Regions from separate parts of the Bacillus silvicola genome, predicted to be linked through region 2. Evidence: predicted binding sites of a transcription regulator. Region 2 holds the regulator's gene; each other region holds the start of a gene.
What was found. The regulator Rex, encoded in region 2, represses fermentation and respiration genes when NADH is low (regulators of the CRP and FNR family bind a similar motif). The targets are predictions, from matches to a motif close to TTGTGAAATATTTCACAA.
Positions count from the first base shown of each region.

Region 1: adhE (bifunctional acetaldehyde-CoA/alcohol dehydrogenase) is a predicted target of Rex. The motif match lies at 4,699-4,716, and genes of this name have one in related genera.
Region 3: arcA (arginine deiminase) is a predicted target of Rex. The motif match lies at 3,705-3,722, and genes of this name have one in related genera.

Region 1 is NZ_JBNGVC010000012.1:1,292,607-1,299,080, forward strand. Features, by position in the region: gene ACP6L7_RS18690 (FecCD family ABC transporter permease) at 1-520, opposite strand, end outside; gene ACP6L7_RS18695 (helical backbone metal receptor) at 526-1,473, opposite strand; gene ACP6L7_RS18700 (YrhC family protein) at 1,623-1,859, opposite strand; gene adhE (bifunctional acetaldehyde-CoA/alcohol dehydrogenase) at 1,986-4,589, opposite strand; gene ACP6L7_RS18710 (bifunctional cystathionine gamma-lyase/homocysteine desulfhydrase) at 4,848-5,981, opposite strand; gene ACP6L7_RS18715 (O-acetylserine dependent cystathionine beta-synthase) at 5,985-6,474, opposite strand, start outside.
Region 2 is NZ_JBNGVC010000013.1:944,946-951,419, reverse strand. Features, by position in the region: gene ACP6L7_RS26930 (ABC-F family ATP-binding cassette domain-containing protein) at 1-717, opposite strand, end outside; gene ACP6L7_RS26925 (redox-sensing transcriptional repressor Rex) at 905-1,534, shown strand; gene ACP6L7_RS26920 (YdiK family protein) at 1,564-1,755, opposite strand; gene ACP6L7_RS26915 (CPBP family intramembrane glutamic endopeptidase) at 1,752-2,501, opposite strand; gene groES (co-chaperone GroES) at 2,904-3,188, shown strand; gene groL (chaperonin GroEL) at 3,226-4,860, shown strand; purine riboswitch at 5,000-5,101, shown strand; gene guaA (glutamine-hydrolyzing GMP synthase) at 5,266-6,474, shown strand, end outside.
Region 3 is NZ_JBNGVC010000013.1:769,331-775,804, reverse strand. Features, by position in the region: gene ACP6L7_RS26050 (amino acid ABC transporter ATP-binding protein) at 1-294, opposite strand, end outside; partial or broken gene ACP6L7_RS26045 (methyl-accepting chemotaxis protein) at 499-1,793, shown strand; gene argR (arginine repressor) at 1,947-2,405, shown strand; partial or broken gene ACP6L7_RS26035 (IS630 family transposase) at 2,415-3,462, opposite strand; gene arcA (arginine deiminase) at 3,815-5,047, shown strand; gene argF (ornithine carbamoyltransferase) at 5,078-6,076, shown strand; gene arcD (arginine-ornithine antiporter) at 6,176-6,474, shown strand, end outside.

The DNA of each region.
Region 1 (6,474 bases), on a different contig from region 2:
ATGCTGACGTTGCTGCACCAATTAATGCATTGATTGATACACCTACTAAGACGATTCTTGAAGGTGGTGCCCCTTTTTGCCATGATAAAGCATAAATAACCATCGCTGTTATGAACGCTCCTAAAAACGCCCCTAGTGGTAAAAAAGCCATATGTTGTGGGAATAAAATCATAATTATTATTGCTACAAGGCCTGCTCCTGATGAAACTCCGATAATTCCGGGGTCTGCAAGAGGGTTTCTCATTACCCCTTGCAATAACGCTCCTGATGCAGCTAAACATGTTCCTACAATAAACCCAACGAGCACTCTAGGTATACGAAGATCCCATACAATTCGATGAACTGTCGAACCTTCATCTTGTATCCCTGTTAGAATGTCTCCTAAAGAAAATGATAAACTTCCTGCAAAAAGACCATAAAAAAGACCTAGCATCGTTAATACAACTAAAGTAACTGCTGTTACCCATCTTTTTTTCGCAAAAGGATGTTCCTTTTCTCTTACTATTCCACTACTCTCCATGCTTATCATTTCCTTACATCTTGTATACTTTTATACATAAAGTCCATCGCTTCTGTCACTTTTGTTCCAGGATTTGAACCAAATAAATCTGGTGGTAAAATAACAACGCGATTTTGTTTGACTGCCTCTAAATTTTTCCACGCTTCATTTTTCATCATTTCGCCTTCAAATGCTTTTTTCACACTATTTGGATCTCCGTGTGTAATTAAATAAATTACATCTGGGTTCGCCTCAATAATGCGTTCTACACTTAGCTGTGCATATTGCGGATATTCTTTCATTTCTGGGAAACCAGCTGCAATATTTTTGCCGCCCGTTTTTTCTAAAATATCACCTGACAGAGATGTTGGTAATGCCGCTAAATAAGTGCCTGGTGCTCCATATACTAGCAATGCTTTAACGTCACTCTTTTTCTCATATTTCTTCATTTGATCATTAATTTTTTGATTAAGTTCTTTTGCTTTATCTTCTTTCTTCATCACTGTTCCATACATTTCAATACTCTTTTGAATATCTTTTACAGAATTGGCTGAAGAAATGATTACTTTTGTTCCTTGTCCTTCAACCGTTGGAATATTTTTTTGAAATCCATTATTTGCAACAAGTACGTCTGGTTTTAAGCTAGCAATTTGTTCAAAGTTTGGCTGATGTGCATTTCCAATTACTTGCGTTTTTTGCAAATCTTCTGGAAGGGGAATTTTTGCATCTGGACGACCGACGATTTTCCCTCCTAAAGCATCGATAACATTCATATCACCCATACTTAACGTTGCAAAACTTTCAGGAACTTTATTGAACGTTACCTTTCTGTTTGAGAGATCGGTAATTTCGATTTTGTCTGTTCCTTTTTCTGTTTTTGTTGCAGATGCTTTTTCGTTTTCCTTTGCACTGCAACCTATTAACAAGAAAAAAATAGATAAGATCGCTGTGAACAGTGTAATAGATTTTTTCATTCTTCCACCTCTAATTGATAATGATAATCATTCACTACTATTCTACTTTAATTGATAAGGATTATCATTGTCAATATAGAACGCATACATTTTCTACAAAAAAAACAAAAAACGCTACAAAAAGATTTCTTCTTTTCGTAGCGCCCTATTTAACAATTTTCTTCATATTCGCTCTCCTCTAATTGATCACGCATCGTTCTAACACGCTTAAAGAAGAAAAAAGCAAGAACTAAAAATACAATAATACTTCCCATCATAACAAAAGACTGTACCATACTTTTTATTCTACTTGGAATTAATAAACCGATCATTAAAAATGTACTTATAGCTAAAAGTACTTGTGCAAACCGGGTATAATCTGCTATTTTTTCTTGTAATTCTTTCATCTGCTTATCACTCCCATCCTCACTTTATCACATTCTATCAAGCTTAAAGACAAGTAAATAGAACCAATCTGGGAGATGTTTTCCAAAGTAAAAAAGAGCCGCTTACTCGCGGCTCTTTTTTATCTATTATACGCCTTTATATGCTTCCATATAGATTTCTTTCAGCTCTGAAATGAGCGGTAATTTTGGATTAGCTGTTGTACATTGATCTTCAAAAGCTCTTTCTGCTAATAATCCAACAACCCCTTCAAATTGGTCTTTAGTAACCCCTTGTCCTGCAATACTCATATTTATATTTAAGCTTTTTCCAAGCTCAATAATTGCTTGGACGAGTGATTCCACACCTTCCGCCGCCGAACTTGCTGGAAGCCCGAGCGTTCTCGCAATATGTGCATAGCGTTCATCAGCCACAAAGTGCTCATATTTTGGGAACAATGCGTGTTTTCTTGGCTTAATAGCATTATAGCGAACTACGTGCGGCATAAGAATTGCATTTGCACGCCCATGCGGAATATGGAATTCTGGTCCAATTTTATGCGCTAAACTGTGATTAATACCTAGGAAAGCATTTGCAAATGCCATCCCTGCGATTGCGGAAGCATTATGCATTTTTTCTCGTGCTTCTTCATCATTTCCATCTTTATATGCTCTCGGTAAATATTTAAATACGAGATCAATTGCTTTTAATGCTAAACCATCAGTATAGTCATTTGCCAGAACAGACACATACGCTTCAATTGCATGTGTTAATACGTCCATACCAGTATCTGCCGTCACATAAGGTGGTACTGTCATTACAAATTGCGGATCAACAATCGCTACATCTGGTGTTAATTCATAATCCGCAAGCGGGTATTTAATATTATTTTTCTTATCTGTAATAACCGCAAATGGCGTCACTTCTGATCCCGTCCCCGATGTTGTTGGAATGGCAACAAATTGCGCTTTATTCCCCAGATTCGGATACTTACATGTACGTTTTCTTATATCTAAAAACTTCTGTTTAATTCCATAGAATGTTGTTTCTGGATGCTCGTAGAATAGCCACATCCCTTTCGCTGCATCCATAGCTGAACCACCACCAAGTGCGATAATTACATCTGGTTTAAAGCTTTTCATCATTTCCGCACCTTTAAATACAGTTTCATCTGATGGATCTGGCTCGACCTCAAAGAAAACTTCAACTTTCACATCATTTGCATGTTTACGTAAATAATGTGTAACCGTATCTACATATCCGTGCTCAACCATTCCTGGATCCGTTACAATAAATGCACGTGAAATGTTAGGCATGTTTGCTAAATATGCTGTCGCATGTTTTTCAAAATAAATTTTTGGTGGCAATTTGAACCACTGCATATTCTTTTTTCTATTTGCCAACCTTTTTATATTTAATAAATGCGCCGCTGTTACGTTTTGAGAAACTGAGTTTTTCCCATACGAGCCGCAACCAAGCGTAAGTGATGGAATAAATCCATTATATATGTCACCGATTCCACCTTGTGATGAAGGGGCGTTTACAATAAGACGGCAAGCTTTCATACGTAATCCAAATTGCTTTTGTACTTCTTTATTTGTAGAATGAATGACTGCTGAATGTCCTAAACCACCGAGGTCTAACATGTCTTCGCAATATGTAAGTCCTTCTTCTAATGAATTTGCTTTTACACAAGCTAATACTGGACTCAACTTTTCACGAGATAGTGGATATGCTGCTCCGATACCTTGTATTTCAGCTACAAGCATTTTTGTATGTTCAGGTACAGTAATTCCTACTAATTCAGCAATATACTGTGCTGATTTCCCAACAATATCACTATTTACTGCACATGTATTTTCATTAATAACAAGCTTTTCTAATTTTCTTCTCTCTTCTTCTGTTACAAAGTAACAATTGTTTGCAATCATTTCTGTTTTCACATCATCATAAATTTCCTTGTCTACAATGATTGCTTGTTCTGATGCACAAATCATACCGTTATCAAATGTTTTTGATAAAATTAAATCATTAACAGCTCGTTTTATATGCGCTGATTTCTCTATATAGCATGGTACATTACCAGGACCTACACCTAGCGCTGGTTTTCCAGTGGAATAAGCTGATTTCACCATACCTGCTCCTCCAGTTGCCAAAACAAGCGCAACACCTTCATGGTTCATTAATTGTTTCGTTGCTTCTACAGAAGGTTTTTTAATCCACTGAATACAATGTTTTGGTGCCCCCGCCTTCACCGCTGCATCATATAATGTTTTCGCCGCTGCAATGGAACAGTTTTGTGCTGAAGGATGAAATGCGAAAATAATTGGATTTCTCGTTTTTATCGCGATTAATGCTTTAAACATTGTTGTCGACGTTGGATTCGTTACTGGCGTTACCCCAGCTACTACACCGACAGGTTCTGCAATTTCTATTACTTCTTCATGAGGATCTTCATGAATTATTCCTACCGTTTTATCTTTCTTTATACTATGCCAAATATATTCAGTAGCAAAAATATTTTTAATACATTTATCTTCATATACACCACGACCCGTTTCTTCAACAGCCAACTTCGCAAGCGGCATATGTTGATCAACACCTGCTAATGCCATTTCATGAACAATGTTGTCAATTTGCTCTTGTGTAAAACTTTCTAATGCTTGTAAAACCTTTTGACCGTTATTCACTAACGTATCAATCATCTCTTTTACTTCCTGCATTTCATTTACAACCTTCTCTTTGACTACCATGTAAATTCCTCCTATTCTACTACCTTGGACTAAATAAGACCCTATAGGTCGTAATAAGTCCCGATTATCGCAAAAAAATAGAGTTGCTTTCCTACATGAACCTCATCATTTGTGAAATATTTCACAAGTTTGTTCGTGAGTAACATTTCATGAACTTAATATACATGAAATTATTTCATTTGTGTATGTCTATTTTGTGAAATGTTTCACAAAATAATGTAATAAAAATGCACTGCCTATATTAGCAGTGCACTTTTATTACGCTAACGCTTGTGCTAGATCTTCAATTAGATCTTCACCGTCTTCAATACCGACAGAAATTCGAATTAATGTATCTGTAATTCCTAATTCTTTGCGACGATCTGCTGGGATTGATGCATGTGTCATTTGAGATGGGATAGAAATTAAACTTTCCACTGCTCCTAAACTTTCAGCCAGTGTAAAGTATTGTAATTTCTCAAGTACTTTATTTAATGTTTTTTCGCTATCTACATCAAATGAGATAATAGCACCAAATCCGTTCGCTTGTTCTGTTGCTAGTTCATGGTTTTGATGTGACTCAAGACCTGGGTAATATACTTTATTTACTTTTGGATGGTTATTTAAAAACTCAGCAATTGCGCGTGAATTCGTTTCATGCTCTTCCATTCGAATTCCTAATGTTTTTAAACCACGAAGCAGTAAGAAGCTATCTTGTGGGCCAAGAATACCTCCTGTTGAATTTTGTACAAAGTGAAGGTCTTCTGCTAATTGCGGGCTATTTACAACTACTAGGCCTGCAACTACGTCACTATGTCCTCCTAAATATTTCGTTGCACTATGAAGCACAATGTCTGCTCCTAAAGAAATTGGCGACTGCCAATATGGCGTCATGAATGTGTTATCAATAATTGTTAATAAATCTTTCTCTTTAGCAAGAGCAGATATTTTCTTAATATCAGTAATTTTTAGTAATGGGTTCGTTGGTGTTTCTACATAAATCGCTTTCGTATTTGGACGAATCGCTTCTACAACTTCCTCTAGATTTGTTGTATCTACAAATGTATGCTCAATACCGAAACGGTTTAATACTTTCGTAATAACACGGTACGTTCCGCCATAAACATCATCTGTTAAAATGACGTGGTCACCTTTTGAGAACAACATAATTGTCGCTGTAATAGCAGCCATTCCTGAACCAAATGCAAATCCAGCATGACCATTTTCTAATACAGCAATCATTTCTTCTAAAGCTGCACGTGTTGGGTTGCCTGTACGTGAATATTCATATCCTTGATGCTTACCAACTGCTTCTTGTTTATACGTACTTGTTTGATAGATCGGTACGTTTACAGATCCAGTTGAAGGTTCTCCTATGCGAATACCATGAATTAACTTTGTCTTTGCTCTCATTTTTTATTCCCATCCTTTGTATATGTCTTTGCTTAAATAGCGCTCACTACTATCAGGAAAAATCGTTACAATATTTGTACCTGGTGTTGCTTTCTCTGCCTCAAGTAAGCTCGCATGAAATGCTGCTCCTGAAGAGCTCCCAACGAGAAGGCCTTCTTTTTGCGCTAACTCTTTCACTCGTAAAAATGCATGTCGATCAGAAATTGTATGAATTTCATCAAAATAAGATGTTTTTAAAAATGGCGGGATGAATTCAAGACCAATCCCTTCTGTTTCATGTGAACCAGCTTTACCACCATTTAAAATAGATCCTTCTGGTTCTACAATAACCGTCTTAATATCAATGTTTTTCTCTTTTAAATAAGACGCAGTTCCCATAAACGTACCGCCAGTTCCTGCCCCTGCAACAAATATGTTAATTTCTCCATTCAATGCATCCCAAAGTTCAGGACCTAATGTTTTGAAATAAGCACGAGGGTTTGCTTCATTCGCA
Region 2 (6,474 bases):
CTTATTAGAAATTTCGTATACCTGTGTAACGAGTTTATCTAAGAAATAACGGTCATGGGAAACGATTAAAATTGCGCCAGGATAACCTTGTAAATATTGTTCAAGCCAAGTTAATGTTTCAATGTCCAAATGGTTTGTAGGCTCGTCTAAAATAAGTAAATCTGGTTTAGTTAATAATAATTTACCAAGAGCTAATCGTGTTTTTTGCCCACCACTTAATGTAGAAATTGTCGTCTGGTGCATTTCAACTGGGAAGCCAAGACCGCTTAAAATCGAGCGGATATCCGCTTCGTACTGATAGCCACCTTGATCTTTATAATCTAATTGTAATTGATCATAATCAGCTAATAATTTCTCGTATATAGCTGCATTTGAAAAGTTTTCTTCTTTGCCCATCTCTTGCTCTAGCCTTCGAAGTTTTGTCTCCATTTGCTGCAAGTGTGTAAAGACGGTTAACATTTCATCCCAAATTGTTAAAGACGTTTCTAATCCGGTATTTTGAGCTAAATACCCCATTGAGACATCTTTTGGTTTTATAATTTCACCACCATCATGAGATAACTCACCAGCTATTATTTTTAATAATGTAGATTTTCCGGCTCCATTTCGTCCGACTAGTGCGATACGATCTTTCGTTTGTACTTCCAATTTTATGTTTGCAAGAATCGTTTCTGCACCGTATAATTTCGAAAGCGCGTTTACTTGTAATAAAATCAATGTTTTCACCTCAAATAATTTCTTAACTTTGCCATGTTTATATTTCTCAATCATACTAAAAATAGTGTATAGTTTAAAATAAAGAGAGAATACTTCTTCTCTTTATTATACAAGGAAATTCATGAGTGCTAAACTTTTGTATTTGATTCAAGTATATGAATAAAGATAGGAAGAGAGGAGAGGTTATATGGATCAGCAAAAAATTCCACAGGCCACTGCCAAACGATTGCCTCTATACTATCGATTTATCCAAAACTTATCTCTTTCTGGTAAGCAACGTGTTTCATCAGCCGAATTGAGTGAAGCGGTAAAGGTTGATTCCGCAACTATTCGAAGAGATTTTTCATATTTTGGAGCGTTAGGGAAAAAAGGTTATGGATATAACGTAAATTATTTATTATCATTTTTCCGTGAAACACTCGACCAAGATGATATAACACGTGTAGCACTTATTGGAGTAGGTAATTTAGGGACCGCTTTCTTACATTATAATTTCACGAAAAACAATAATACAAAAATTGAAATGGCGTTTGACGTTAGTGAAGAGAAAGTTGGAACAGAAATCGGAGGCATTCCTGTATATCATTTGGATGAACTAGAAGAACGTTTATCAACTGATATACAAGTGGCAATATTAACAGTACCCGCTACAGTAGCACAATCTGTGGCAGATAGATTGGCAGAAACGAACGTGCATGGTATTTTAAATTTCACACCAGCACGCTTAAATGTGTCAGAGAATATAAGAATTCATCATATTGATTTAGCTGTAGAGTTACAAACACTTGTGTACTTTTTGAAGAATTATCCACAATAAAACGCAGAGGAAGCGACCTCTGCGTTTTATTATTGTTTTTTCTTTGTGAATTTAACTAAGATAAGGCGAAGTGCCAAATTAAAATCAATTGTTGCCATAACTGCAAATAGTATTGTCCACATATTCCAGATTGTATCTGTTACGTTCGTAATGGCGAAACGTGTAAAGATACATCCAAGAAGAAAATACAATGCAGCCATGAACAATGGTGAGTTTCTCATACAAAAAATCCTCCGATAAAGCCTTGCATTTTTTCAGCTTCTTTAATCATTTCTTGAATTTGTTCATTGCTTACTAAAACTTGAGCAACTGCAACTAATGTATTCATTGCAACATGGGCTGCAATTGGAACGATAATACGCTTCGTTTTTACATATAAAAAGGCGAATACGAGCCCCATAGCAGTGTATACCAATAAGTGAGTAAAATCAAAATGAATCGCCGCAAATACAAGGGAACTAATAATAGCGGCAATAAAGAAGTTAAACTTCTTATAAAGTGTACCAAATAAAATTTTTCTAAATACGATTTCTTCTAAAATTGGCCCTATAATAGATACAACAATAAGGAACCAAGGTGTTGTTCTTGCGATATCCATAAGTCTTGCTGTATTTTCAGATCCAGGTTTAATACCTAATACATACATTTCGATCATACCAGCAATACTTTGTGAGAAAAATGCTAAGAAAAACCCGATAAAAATCCATCCAATTGTAGCTGGAACAGTAGAGCGCATTTTATCTAAATGCCTGTCACGAATATCTGTTCTAAGTAACCAAAGTACGATACATAATGCAATAAAGAAGCTAATGATTGCCCAATGGCCAGTTATGAGTTGGAATTTCTCCTCTCTAGTAAATCCCTTATTATCATAAAGTCCAGTTTTCAAGAGAAGTGGTAATCCGGCAATTGAAGATAACTGCATTAAAATGTATGTAACGATAACCCACCAATATTGTTTTTTCAAAGGGTTTAACCATCCTTTCTAACTCTAGTGTATGAGATAAGGTAGGATAACATGTAAATATGCTACCTACGATATAAACTGTCACTTAAATTATGTTTTTTTCGTAAATCCTCATTTGAAATGATAATAGAAGACAGGAAAAAGTTGTGTGTGTAGCGAAAACAACTTAGGGTGTCCTTTCATATTGTAACATACGAGTAGTGGAAACAACGATTCATATAGTAAAGGTAGTAGAAGTAGGATTCTATATAGAAAAGTTTATATAGTAATTTGCGAAAAAATTATGATTTTTTTACTTGCAAAAGAAATTGAGATTATTTATTATTATAAGTGTGTTAGCACTCGGGTGACTTGAGTGCTAATAAATAAAATTCACATAACAAAATGAGGAGGTTATTGTTCATGCTAAAGCCATTAGGTGATCGCGTTGTAATTGAACTTGTTCAAGCAGAAGAAAAAACAGCAAGTGGTATTGTATTACCAGACACTGCAAAAGAAAAACCACAAGAGGGTAAAGTTATTGCAGTAGGTACAGGCCGAGTGCTTGAAAATGGTGAGCGTGTTGCTTTAGAGGTAGCAGCAGGTGATCTTATCATCTTCTCAAAATATGCAGGTACTGAAGTGAAATACGAAGGTACAGACTACTTGATTTTACGTGAAAGTGACATTTTAGCAATTATCGGTTAATTATATACATTTTAAAAATCCAAGGGGGTCAATTATTATGGCAAAAGATATTAAATTTAGTGAAGAAGCACGTCGTTCGATGCTTCGCGGTGTCGACACTCTTGCAAACGCAGTAAAAGTAACGCTTGGACCAAAAGGTCGTAACGTTGTACTTGAGAAAAAATTTGGTTCACCACTTATTACAAATGACGGTGTAACAATCGCAAAAGAAATCGAATTAGAAGATGCATTCGAAAACATGGGTGCGAAATTAGTGGCAGAAGTTGCTAGCAAAACAAACGATGTAGCTGGTGACGGAACGACAACTGCAACTGTATTAGCGCAAGCTATGATTCGTGAAGGTTTAAAAAACGTAACAGCTGGTGCTAACCCAATGGGTCTTCGCAAAGGTATCGAAAAAGCTGTTACTGCTGCAATTGAAGAATTAAAAGCGATTTCTAAACCAATCGAAGGCAAATCTTCTATCGCACAAGTAGCTGCTATTTCTGCAGCTGACGAAGAAGTAGGTCAATTAATCGCTGAAGCAATGGAGCGCGTTGGTAACGACGGCGTTATTACTTTAGAAGAATCTAAAGGATTCACAACAGAATTAGACGTAGTAGAAGGTATGCAATTTGATCGTGGATATGCATCTCCTTACATGATCACTGATTCTGACAAAATGGAAGCGGTTCTTGATAACCCATACATCTTAATCACTGACAAAAAGATTTCTAACATCCAAGAAATCTTACCAGTATTAGAGCAAGTGGTACAACAAGGTAAACCACTTCTTATCATTGCTGAAGATGTAGAAGGCGAAGCGTTAGCTACATTAGTAGTGAACAAACTTCGTGGTACATTCAATGTAGTAGCTGTTAAAGCTCCTGGATTTGGTGACCGTCGTAAAGCAATGTTAGAAGATATCGCAATCTTAACTGGTGGCGAAGTAATCACTGAAGAATTAGGACGTGATTTAAAATCTGCTACAGTTGAATCTTTAGGACGCGCAGGTAAAATCGTTGTAACGAAAGAAAACACAACTGTAGTTGAAGGTATTGGGAATACACAACAAATCGAAGCTCGCATTGGCCAAATCCGTGCGCAATTAGAAGAAACTACTTCTGAATTCGATCGTGAAAAATTACAAGAGCGTCTTGCTAAATTAGCAGGTGGCGTAGCAGTAATTAAAGTAGGTGCAGCAACTGAAACTGAGTTAAAAGAGCGCAAACTTCGTATTGAAGATGCACTTAACTCAACTCGTGCAGCAGTAGAAGAAGGTATCGTTGCGGGTGGTGGTACTTCACTTATGAACGTGTACACGAAAGTAGCTTCTATTGTAGCTGAAGGCGACGAAGCAACAGGTATCAACATCGTACTTCGTGCATTAGAAGAGCCAGTTCGTCAAATCGCAATCAACGCTGGTCTAGAAGGATCTGTAGTTGTAGAGCGTCTAAAAGGCGAAAAAGTAGGCGTTGGTTTCAACGCAGCTACTGGCGAATGGGTTAACATGCTTGAGTCTGGTATCGTAGATCCAGCTAAAGTAACTCGCTCTGCACTTCAAAACGCAGCATCTGTTGCAGCTATGTTCTTAACGACTGAAGCTGTAGTTGCTGACAAGCCAGAACCAAATGCACCAGCAATGCCTGACATGGGCGGCATGGGCATGGGCGGTATGGGCGGAATGATGTAATTCCGTTTGCCCGAAAAACATCCACTTCTATATAGAAGTGGATGTTTTTTTGTGTTTTTTAGAAAAGGAAATGAATTTCTGTAGAATTTTGTCGCTTTCTCTCTTGACCATACTGATACTTCATTGTTAGAATCTAGGAAGATAATATAAAACGATCCTTCATATATCCTCAATGATATGGTTTGAGAGTCTCTACCGGGTTACCGTAAACAACCTGACTATGAAGGCAGTGTGTCTTATATTTATAAAGAGCGGAGACTATCTTTCTTTATAAAGCCAGACCCCTGCCTTTTCTTTGTTATGAGACTAGAGGCGGAGGACTGGCTTTTTTTATTATATTGGTAATGCTTTTCGCCAAATTGGTGAAAATATTTATATACGAGAACTAACGTTGGGGTGATTATTTTGAAAAAGCAGCACGATACAATTATCGTTTTAGATTTTGGGAGTCAGTACAATCAGTTAATAGCACGTCGAATTCGTGAGTTCGGTGTATACAGTGAACTTCATCCGCATACAATTACTGCAGAAGAAATTAAAGCAATGAATCCAAAAGGGATTATTTTCTCTGGTGGACCAAATAGTGTATACGGTGAAGGTGCATTACATTGTGATGAAAAAATATTCGAGCTAGGATTACCGATTTTCGGTATCTGTTACGGTATGCAGCTTATGACACAACACTTCGGTGGTAAAGTAGAACGCGCAAACCACCGTGAATACGGAAAAGCTGTTCTTAAAGTAGAGAACGAATCAAAATTATATGCGAACCTTCCAGAAGAGCAAGTTGTATGGATGAGTCATGGTGACTTAGTAACTGGTTTACCTGAAGGATTCGTAGTAGATGCAACAAGTGAGTCTTGTCCAATTGCTGGTATGAGCAATGAAGCAAAAAACTTATACGGTGTACAATTCCACCCAGAAGTACGTCACTCTGAGCACGGTAACGATTTAATTAAAAACTTCGTATTCGGCGTATGTGGTTGTTCTGAAGGATGGAACATGGAGAACTTTATCGAAGTAGAATTAGAGAAAATCCGTGAAACTGTTGGAGACAAAAAAGTACTATGCGCACTTAGTGGCGGTGTAGACTCTTCTGTTGTAGCAGTATTAATTCATAAAGCAATCGGTGATCAGTTAACATGTATTTTCGTTGACCACGGCTTACTTCGTAAAGATGAAGCAGAAGGTGTTATGAAAACATTTAGCGAAGGCTTCCACATGAACGTTATTAAAGTGGATGCAAAAGAACGCTTCATGAACAAGTTAAAAGGTGTAGAAGATCCAGAACAAAAACGTAAAATCATCGGTAACGAATTCATTTACGTATTTGATGATGAAGCGTCTAAATTACAAGGAATGGACTTCCTAGCGCAAGGTACACTTTACACGGATATCGTTGAAAGTGGTACAGCAACTGCACAAACAATTAAATCTCACCATAACGTTGGTGGACTTCCAGAAGACATGCAGTTCAAATTAATTGAGCCTTTAAACACGTTATTTAAAGATGAAGTACGTGTATTAGGATCAGAATTAGGAATTCCTGATGAAATCGTATGGCGTCAACCATTCCCAGGTCCAGGACTTGGTATTCGTGTATTAGGTGAAATC
Region 3 (6,474 bases), 180 kb from region 2:
GATGTTTTCTAGTGAGGTCATATGAGGAAAGAGGTTAAAGTGCTGAAAAACCATACCGACATTTTCACGGACTTTGTTTAAATTTGAATGCTTTGGATCAATTCGTTCACCTTGTAAATGAATTTCACCTTCATCGTACATTTCTAAAAAGTTAAGACAGCGAAGTAATGTACTTTTGCCGGAACCACTGGCACCGATTAAAACAACAACTTCTTTTTCTTTTACTTCTAAATCAATTCCTTTTAAAACATCAAGTGAACCAAATGATTTTACTAGATTTCGAACTTGAATCATACAACCCCCCCAGTCAAAAATATATTTACAAATGTTGCCCCTTATTTCTGTTATTAGTCATAAATTGTCAGAATCCTTTATTTTTTTGGCGAAATTTGATATTCAAGGAAATTATGATTTTTAAAATTTTTATATCTTTCTATAGCGAAAATATGGATAACATAGGTATTACTTATATTGCTTAAAATAAGGGGGAAAGAAGAGATGGAAAAAGAAAGGAAAACATTTTCCTTTGATTTACGTATACAGCTTATGCTATTTACGACAGTTTTAGCTTTCATCACATATTCAACAAGCTTATTTTTTATTTACGTTATATATGATTATTTTTAAATTTATGTAAGTCTAACTGTTTATAATATTATCGTTATGTTATTAGGTATGGTCTGGAATTTTAGCATATGGAGCAGCGATCTTTTTAATTAAACCACTTCGGAAGTTGGAAGAAGCTGCAAGGAAAGCGGCTGAGGGTGATATTCGGGAAGATGTCACATTGCAAAAAACGGAAGATGAAATTAAGTCATTAAGTGTTTCATTTAATAGGATGCTAGGAAATGTAAGAGGTATGGTAAAAAATATTGATACTACATTTCCGTATACAAATAATCAAGTTCAGCAAATTAGAAAACAAACAGGAGAAGTGACGAAGCAAGCGCAAGGTGTATCTGAGACACTTGCAGAAATTTCTTCCGGCGCTGAGCAATCGGCAGCATCGATTCATGCCATTGTTTCTACTTTAGATACAACGACTTCTATTGCGAGTGAAGTAGAAGAAAAAGCAAAGCGGTCTGACGGATTGTCTTCAGAAATGGTTCAAGCTTTAGGTCAAAGTACACGTGTCTTTACTTCTTTAATTCAAGGTATTCAAACATTGGCGAGAGAAAATGAAGATTCGATGGAAAATGTACAGAAATTAGAAGGGCGAATGAAACAAGTTGAACACATCGTTTCTGTTGTGAGTGAGATTGCTAGCCAAACAAATTTATTAGCACTCAACGCTTCTATTGAGGTAGCTCGAGCAGGAGAGCATGGAAGGGGTTTTGCGGTTGTAGCAGAAGAAGTAGGTAAACTTGCTGATGAAAGTGATCATTCTGCGAGAAACATATCGCAGTTATTACGGAATATGCAAGATGAAGTACAGCATACAGCAAGTCGCATTGAAAATGACAGAGCAGGTGAAGACAGCTAAAGAAGAGGTAAAACGCGGAGAAGCTACAGAATTAATTTTAAAAGAAATGTCATCAAGTGTTATGGAAGTAGCCGATGCAACTAAGCAAATTAGTAGTTACATGAATGAACAAGTGAATCACATTTATCAAACAGGAGCACAAACAAAGGCTGTAGCAGCAATTGCGGAAGAAACGTCAGCTGGTTCACAAGAAGTGGCACGTGTGATGGGGCAATAGTCTAAAAATATGATAGCAATCGATCAATTATTAAAAGATTTAGAGAAGCAATTAGCGGATTTAAAACAAACAATTGAACGGTTTTCAATGTAAAAGAGAAGAACAGAATGCTGTTCTTCTCTTTTTTTAGCTAGATTTAATATCTACAGTTAAAAAGGATAAACTATGAACGTTTCCGCAACATTCTTTTCTGTCCCTTTCGGATGAAAATTATAGCGAGCTATAATATTAAAAGGGGTGCCTTTTATGAAAAAAGAAAAAAGACAACGATTAATTAAACAATTTGTAAAGGAGTATGAAATAGAGAAGCAAGAAAGATTAGTAGAATTGTTAGCAAAAAAAGATGTATTAGTAACACAAGCTACAGTTTCTCGAGATATTCGTGAGTTGAATTTAACGAAGGTACCTTCTCAAGAAGGATTAATGATATATAAATTTTTCTCAGAAGAGCATTTACAAACCGATATAAAGTTAAAGAAAAAATTACGAGAGGTTGTTGTAAAAATTGATTGTGTAGATCAATTAATGGTTATTAAAACATTACCTGGTAATGCACATGTTATTGGTGTTTTGTTTGATGAGCTAGATTGGAAAGAAAAAATAGGATGTATATGTGGAAATGATACATGCCTTATAATTTCTCAGTCGAAATCAGATAGGGAGATTTTAGAAGAAAGGTTAAATTTAATTATGTATATAAGTTGAATTAAAAGATTACAATCGAATGCATAATCGATCGATCACTTTTTCAGGTGTGCGATTTAATTCCTGAATAAAAGCCTGTACATTTTTTTGAATTTCATAAATCGATGAATAAAAAACATTATGAATGATGTCTGATTTGAGCCATTTCCATACCCCTTCAATTAAATTTAAATCGGGACTGTAGGGAGGTAAAAACACTAATTCTAAGCGATGACAGTGTTTCCTTAAAAGTGGTTGGATGAGCTTCGCATGATGAATACGCGCATTATCTAGAATAAGAGCTATTTTCCCGTTGGGATACAGTTCAAGTACATGCTGAAGAAAACGAAGAAATGCTTCGGCATCATACCGCTCCTCTTCTACACAAACTAACTCACCTGTTTCATAATTAAGTGTACCAATAAGTTTAACACCTTGGTGTTTCCCATAAGTAGGAATACTGCGTTGTTTTCCTTTTAAAAACCATGTATGCTGCAGTGCTTGGTAATCGCGGATCATGGACTCATCTTGAAACAGAAGATGGTCAATCTCCTCGTTTAAAAGTTTTTTTTTTATAGGCGGGGAAGGTAACTTCCCTAAACTCTTGTTGTTTCACCGGGTCTGCTTTCGCTAATGTATACGTCGGTTTTGTGTAACTAAGCCCTAAATCATGTAAAAGTCGAGACACCCCGCGAAGTGTGTAACTTACGTTCCATTCTCTTTTAATGAAAGAAGCGATAATGGATAAAGTCCAATTATGTTTAGCTGGAAATCCAACATCAACGGGTAGATGAGATGCAATCACTTGAACTAACTCCTGTTCTTGTTCAGGGGCTAATTTACGTGGTGCTCCTGTTGATTGTCCCATGAGTAAGCCATGCAATCCTTTTTCTTTGTAAGCATTCACATAATTATAGATTGTTTTTTCAGAACGACCAATCATGTTCATTATTTCTTTTATAGAAAAGCCTTGTACATAGAAATAGATCGTTTGATAACGTTCATACATTCGTTTCGTTTTAGTCGTTTTCATTGCTACAAGTAGGCTTTCTTTTTCGTTTTGGTGTACATGTGTCATTTTGCTCCGCTCCATTTGTCAATATATGTTACTTATTATATTTCGACAAACAGTAGCTGTAACCTTTTAATTCAACTTATATAGATGCAAAATCCTGTTTTTAATAAAAATTAAAAACAGGATTTTTGTTTAAATACGGAAGTTAAATATTCAACATATATGCGTAATATATGTATTTTTTATTGAAAAATCGGGATGAAGTGTTATAAAAATACAAATTCATATGATTTTAAAAAAATAACTTGTTTAATATTTCACAATGATAATGTGGATGCTTTCACAAAGATAAAAGCGTGTAGCATTTATTATGTACTTGTAAGACATCAAACATATTTAAAAGGAGGTACAACAAATGAAGCATCCGATACATGTTACTTCAGAAATTGGGGAATTACAAACGGTTTTATTAAAACGACCTGGTAAAGAAGTGGAAAACTTAACGCCAGATTATTTGCAACAATTATTATTTGACGATATTCCATACTTACCAATTATTCAAAAAGAGCATGATTATTTTGCACAAACTTTACGCAATCGGGGTGTTGAAGTTCTTTATTTAGAAAAACTAGCTGCTGAGGCGTTAGTAGATAAAAAACTTCGAGAAGAATTTGTTGATCGTATTTTACAAGAAGGACAGGCTGACGTAAATGTAGCACATCAAACTTTAAAAGAATATTTACTTTCCTTTTCAAATGAAGAATTAATTCAAAAAATTATGGGTGGTGTACGGAAAAACGAAATTGAAACAAGTAAGAAAACACATTTATACGAGTTAATGGAAGATCACTATCCATTTTACTTAGACCCAATGCCTAATTTATATTTTACTCGTGATCCAGCAGCTGCCATGAGTGATGGCTTAACGATAAATAAGATGAGAGAACCGGCACGTAGACGTGAATCATTGTTCATGGAGTACATTATTAAATATCATCCAAGATTTGCAAATCACAATGTGCCAATTTGGCTAGATCGTGATTATAAGTTTCCAATTGAAGGTGGCGACGAGCTAATTTTAAATGAGGAAACAATTGCAATTGGAGTATCTGCCCGCACTTCAGCTAAAGCAATTGAACGTTTAGCTAAAAATCTCTTTAGTCGACAAAATAAAATTAAGAAAGTGTTAGCAATAGAAATTCCAAAATGCCGAGCATTTATGCATTTAGATACAGTATTTACAATGGTCGATTATGACAAATTTACAATTCATCCGGCCATTCAAGGACCGAAAGGAAATATGAATATTTATATTTTAGAAAAAGGCTCAGATGAAGAAACTCTTAAAATTACACATCGTACTTCTTTAATGGAAGCATTAAAAGAGGTATTAGGCTTAAGTGAATTAGTTCTTATCCCTTGTGGAGGAGGAGATGTAATTGCTTCTGCTCGTGAACAATGGAATGATGGCTCGAATACATTAGCGATTGCGCCGGGAGTAGTTGTTACATATGATCGCAACTATGTATCCAATGCTTTATTACGGGAACATGGTATAGAAGTTATTGAGGTGCTAAGTTCGGAATTGTCTCGTGGTCGTGGGGGTCCACGTTGCATGAGTATGCCGATTGTTCGTAAAGATATTTAGTATAAATAACGGAGAAAGCAGGGATGAATTATGTTAACGACTAGACCTAATTTAAAAGGAAGAAGTTTTCTAGCTGAAAAAGATTTTACACAAGAAGAATTATTATATTTTCTAGATTTAGCAGCAGAATTAAAAGAGAAAAAGAAAAATGGTATCCCACATCGTTATTTAGAAGGAAAAAATGTAGCGCTCTTATTTGAAAAAACTTCAACTCGTACACGATGTGCATTTACAGTAGCATGTACAGATTTAGGCGCAAACCCTGAATATTTAGGGAAAGGTGATATTCAGCTTGGGAAGAAAGAATCTGTAGAAGATACAGCAAAAGTATTAGGGCGCATGTTTGACGGAATTGAGTTCCGCGGATTTACTCATGAAACTGTAGAATCTTTAGCAGAAAATTCTGGTGTGCCAGTGTGGAATGGTTTAACAGATATGTGGCATCCAACACAAACACTCGCAGATTTATTAACTATTAGAGAACATGTAGGAAAGTTAAAAAATGTAAAGCTTGTTTATGTTGGAGATGGACGAAATAATGTCGCTAATAGCTTACTAGTTGGTGGAGCAATTATTGGAATGGAAGTACGTATTTGTACACCAGAATCTTTATGGCCAGAACAGGAAGTAATTGATTTAGCAAAAAAATATAACGAACGGGTAATGGTAACAAGTAATGTTAAAGAAGCTGTTGAGGGTGCGGATGTAATCTATACAGATGTATGGGTATCTATGGGGGAAGAAGAAAAATTTGCTGAACGTGTTGAGTTATTGAAACCTTATCAAGTAAATATGCAAATGATTAAAGAAACAGGAAATGAAAATATGATTTTCTTACATTGTTTACCTGCATTCCATGATGTTGAAACGATGTATGGTGAGGAAGTTTATGAAAAGTATGGGTTGAAAGAAATGGAGGTAACTGACGAAGTATTCCGCAGTAAACATTCAAAAGTATTTGATCAGGCTGAAAATAGAATGCATACAATTAAAGCTGTTATGGCAGCTACTTTAGGAAACATGGAGTAGAGAAGAAAGGGGATTTTCCTTTCTTCTTTCCCCTCCTTTAGGCACTATCATTCACTATTGCGTTAGTATTGTTATTGCAATTAAAGAGAGGTGAGTGGAATGGGTGAAGATAAGAAATTAGGATTGTTTACTTTAACGGCTCTTGTAGTTGGTTCTATGATCGGTGGTGGGGCATTTAATTTAGCAAGTGATATGGCAAAAGGTGCTGGTGCCGGAGCGATTATTATTGGTTGGATTATAACAGGAATTGGAATGATTGCGCTTGGATTATCTTTTCAAAATCTAACTGTAAAACGGCCAGATTTAGATGGTGGTATTTTTAGTTATGCAAAAGCAGGATTTGGTAATTTCATGGGGTTTAATAGTGCGTGGGGATATTGGCTATCTGCTTGGCTTGG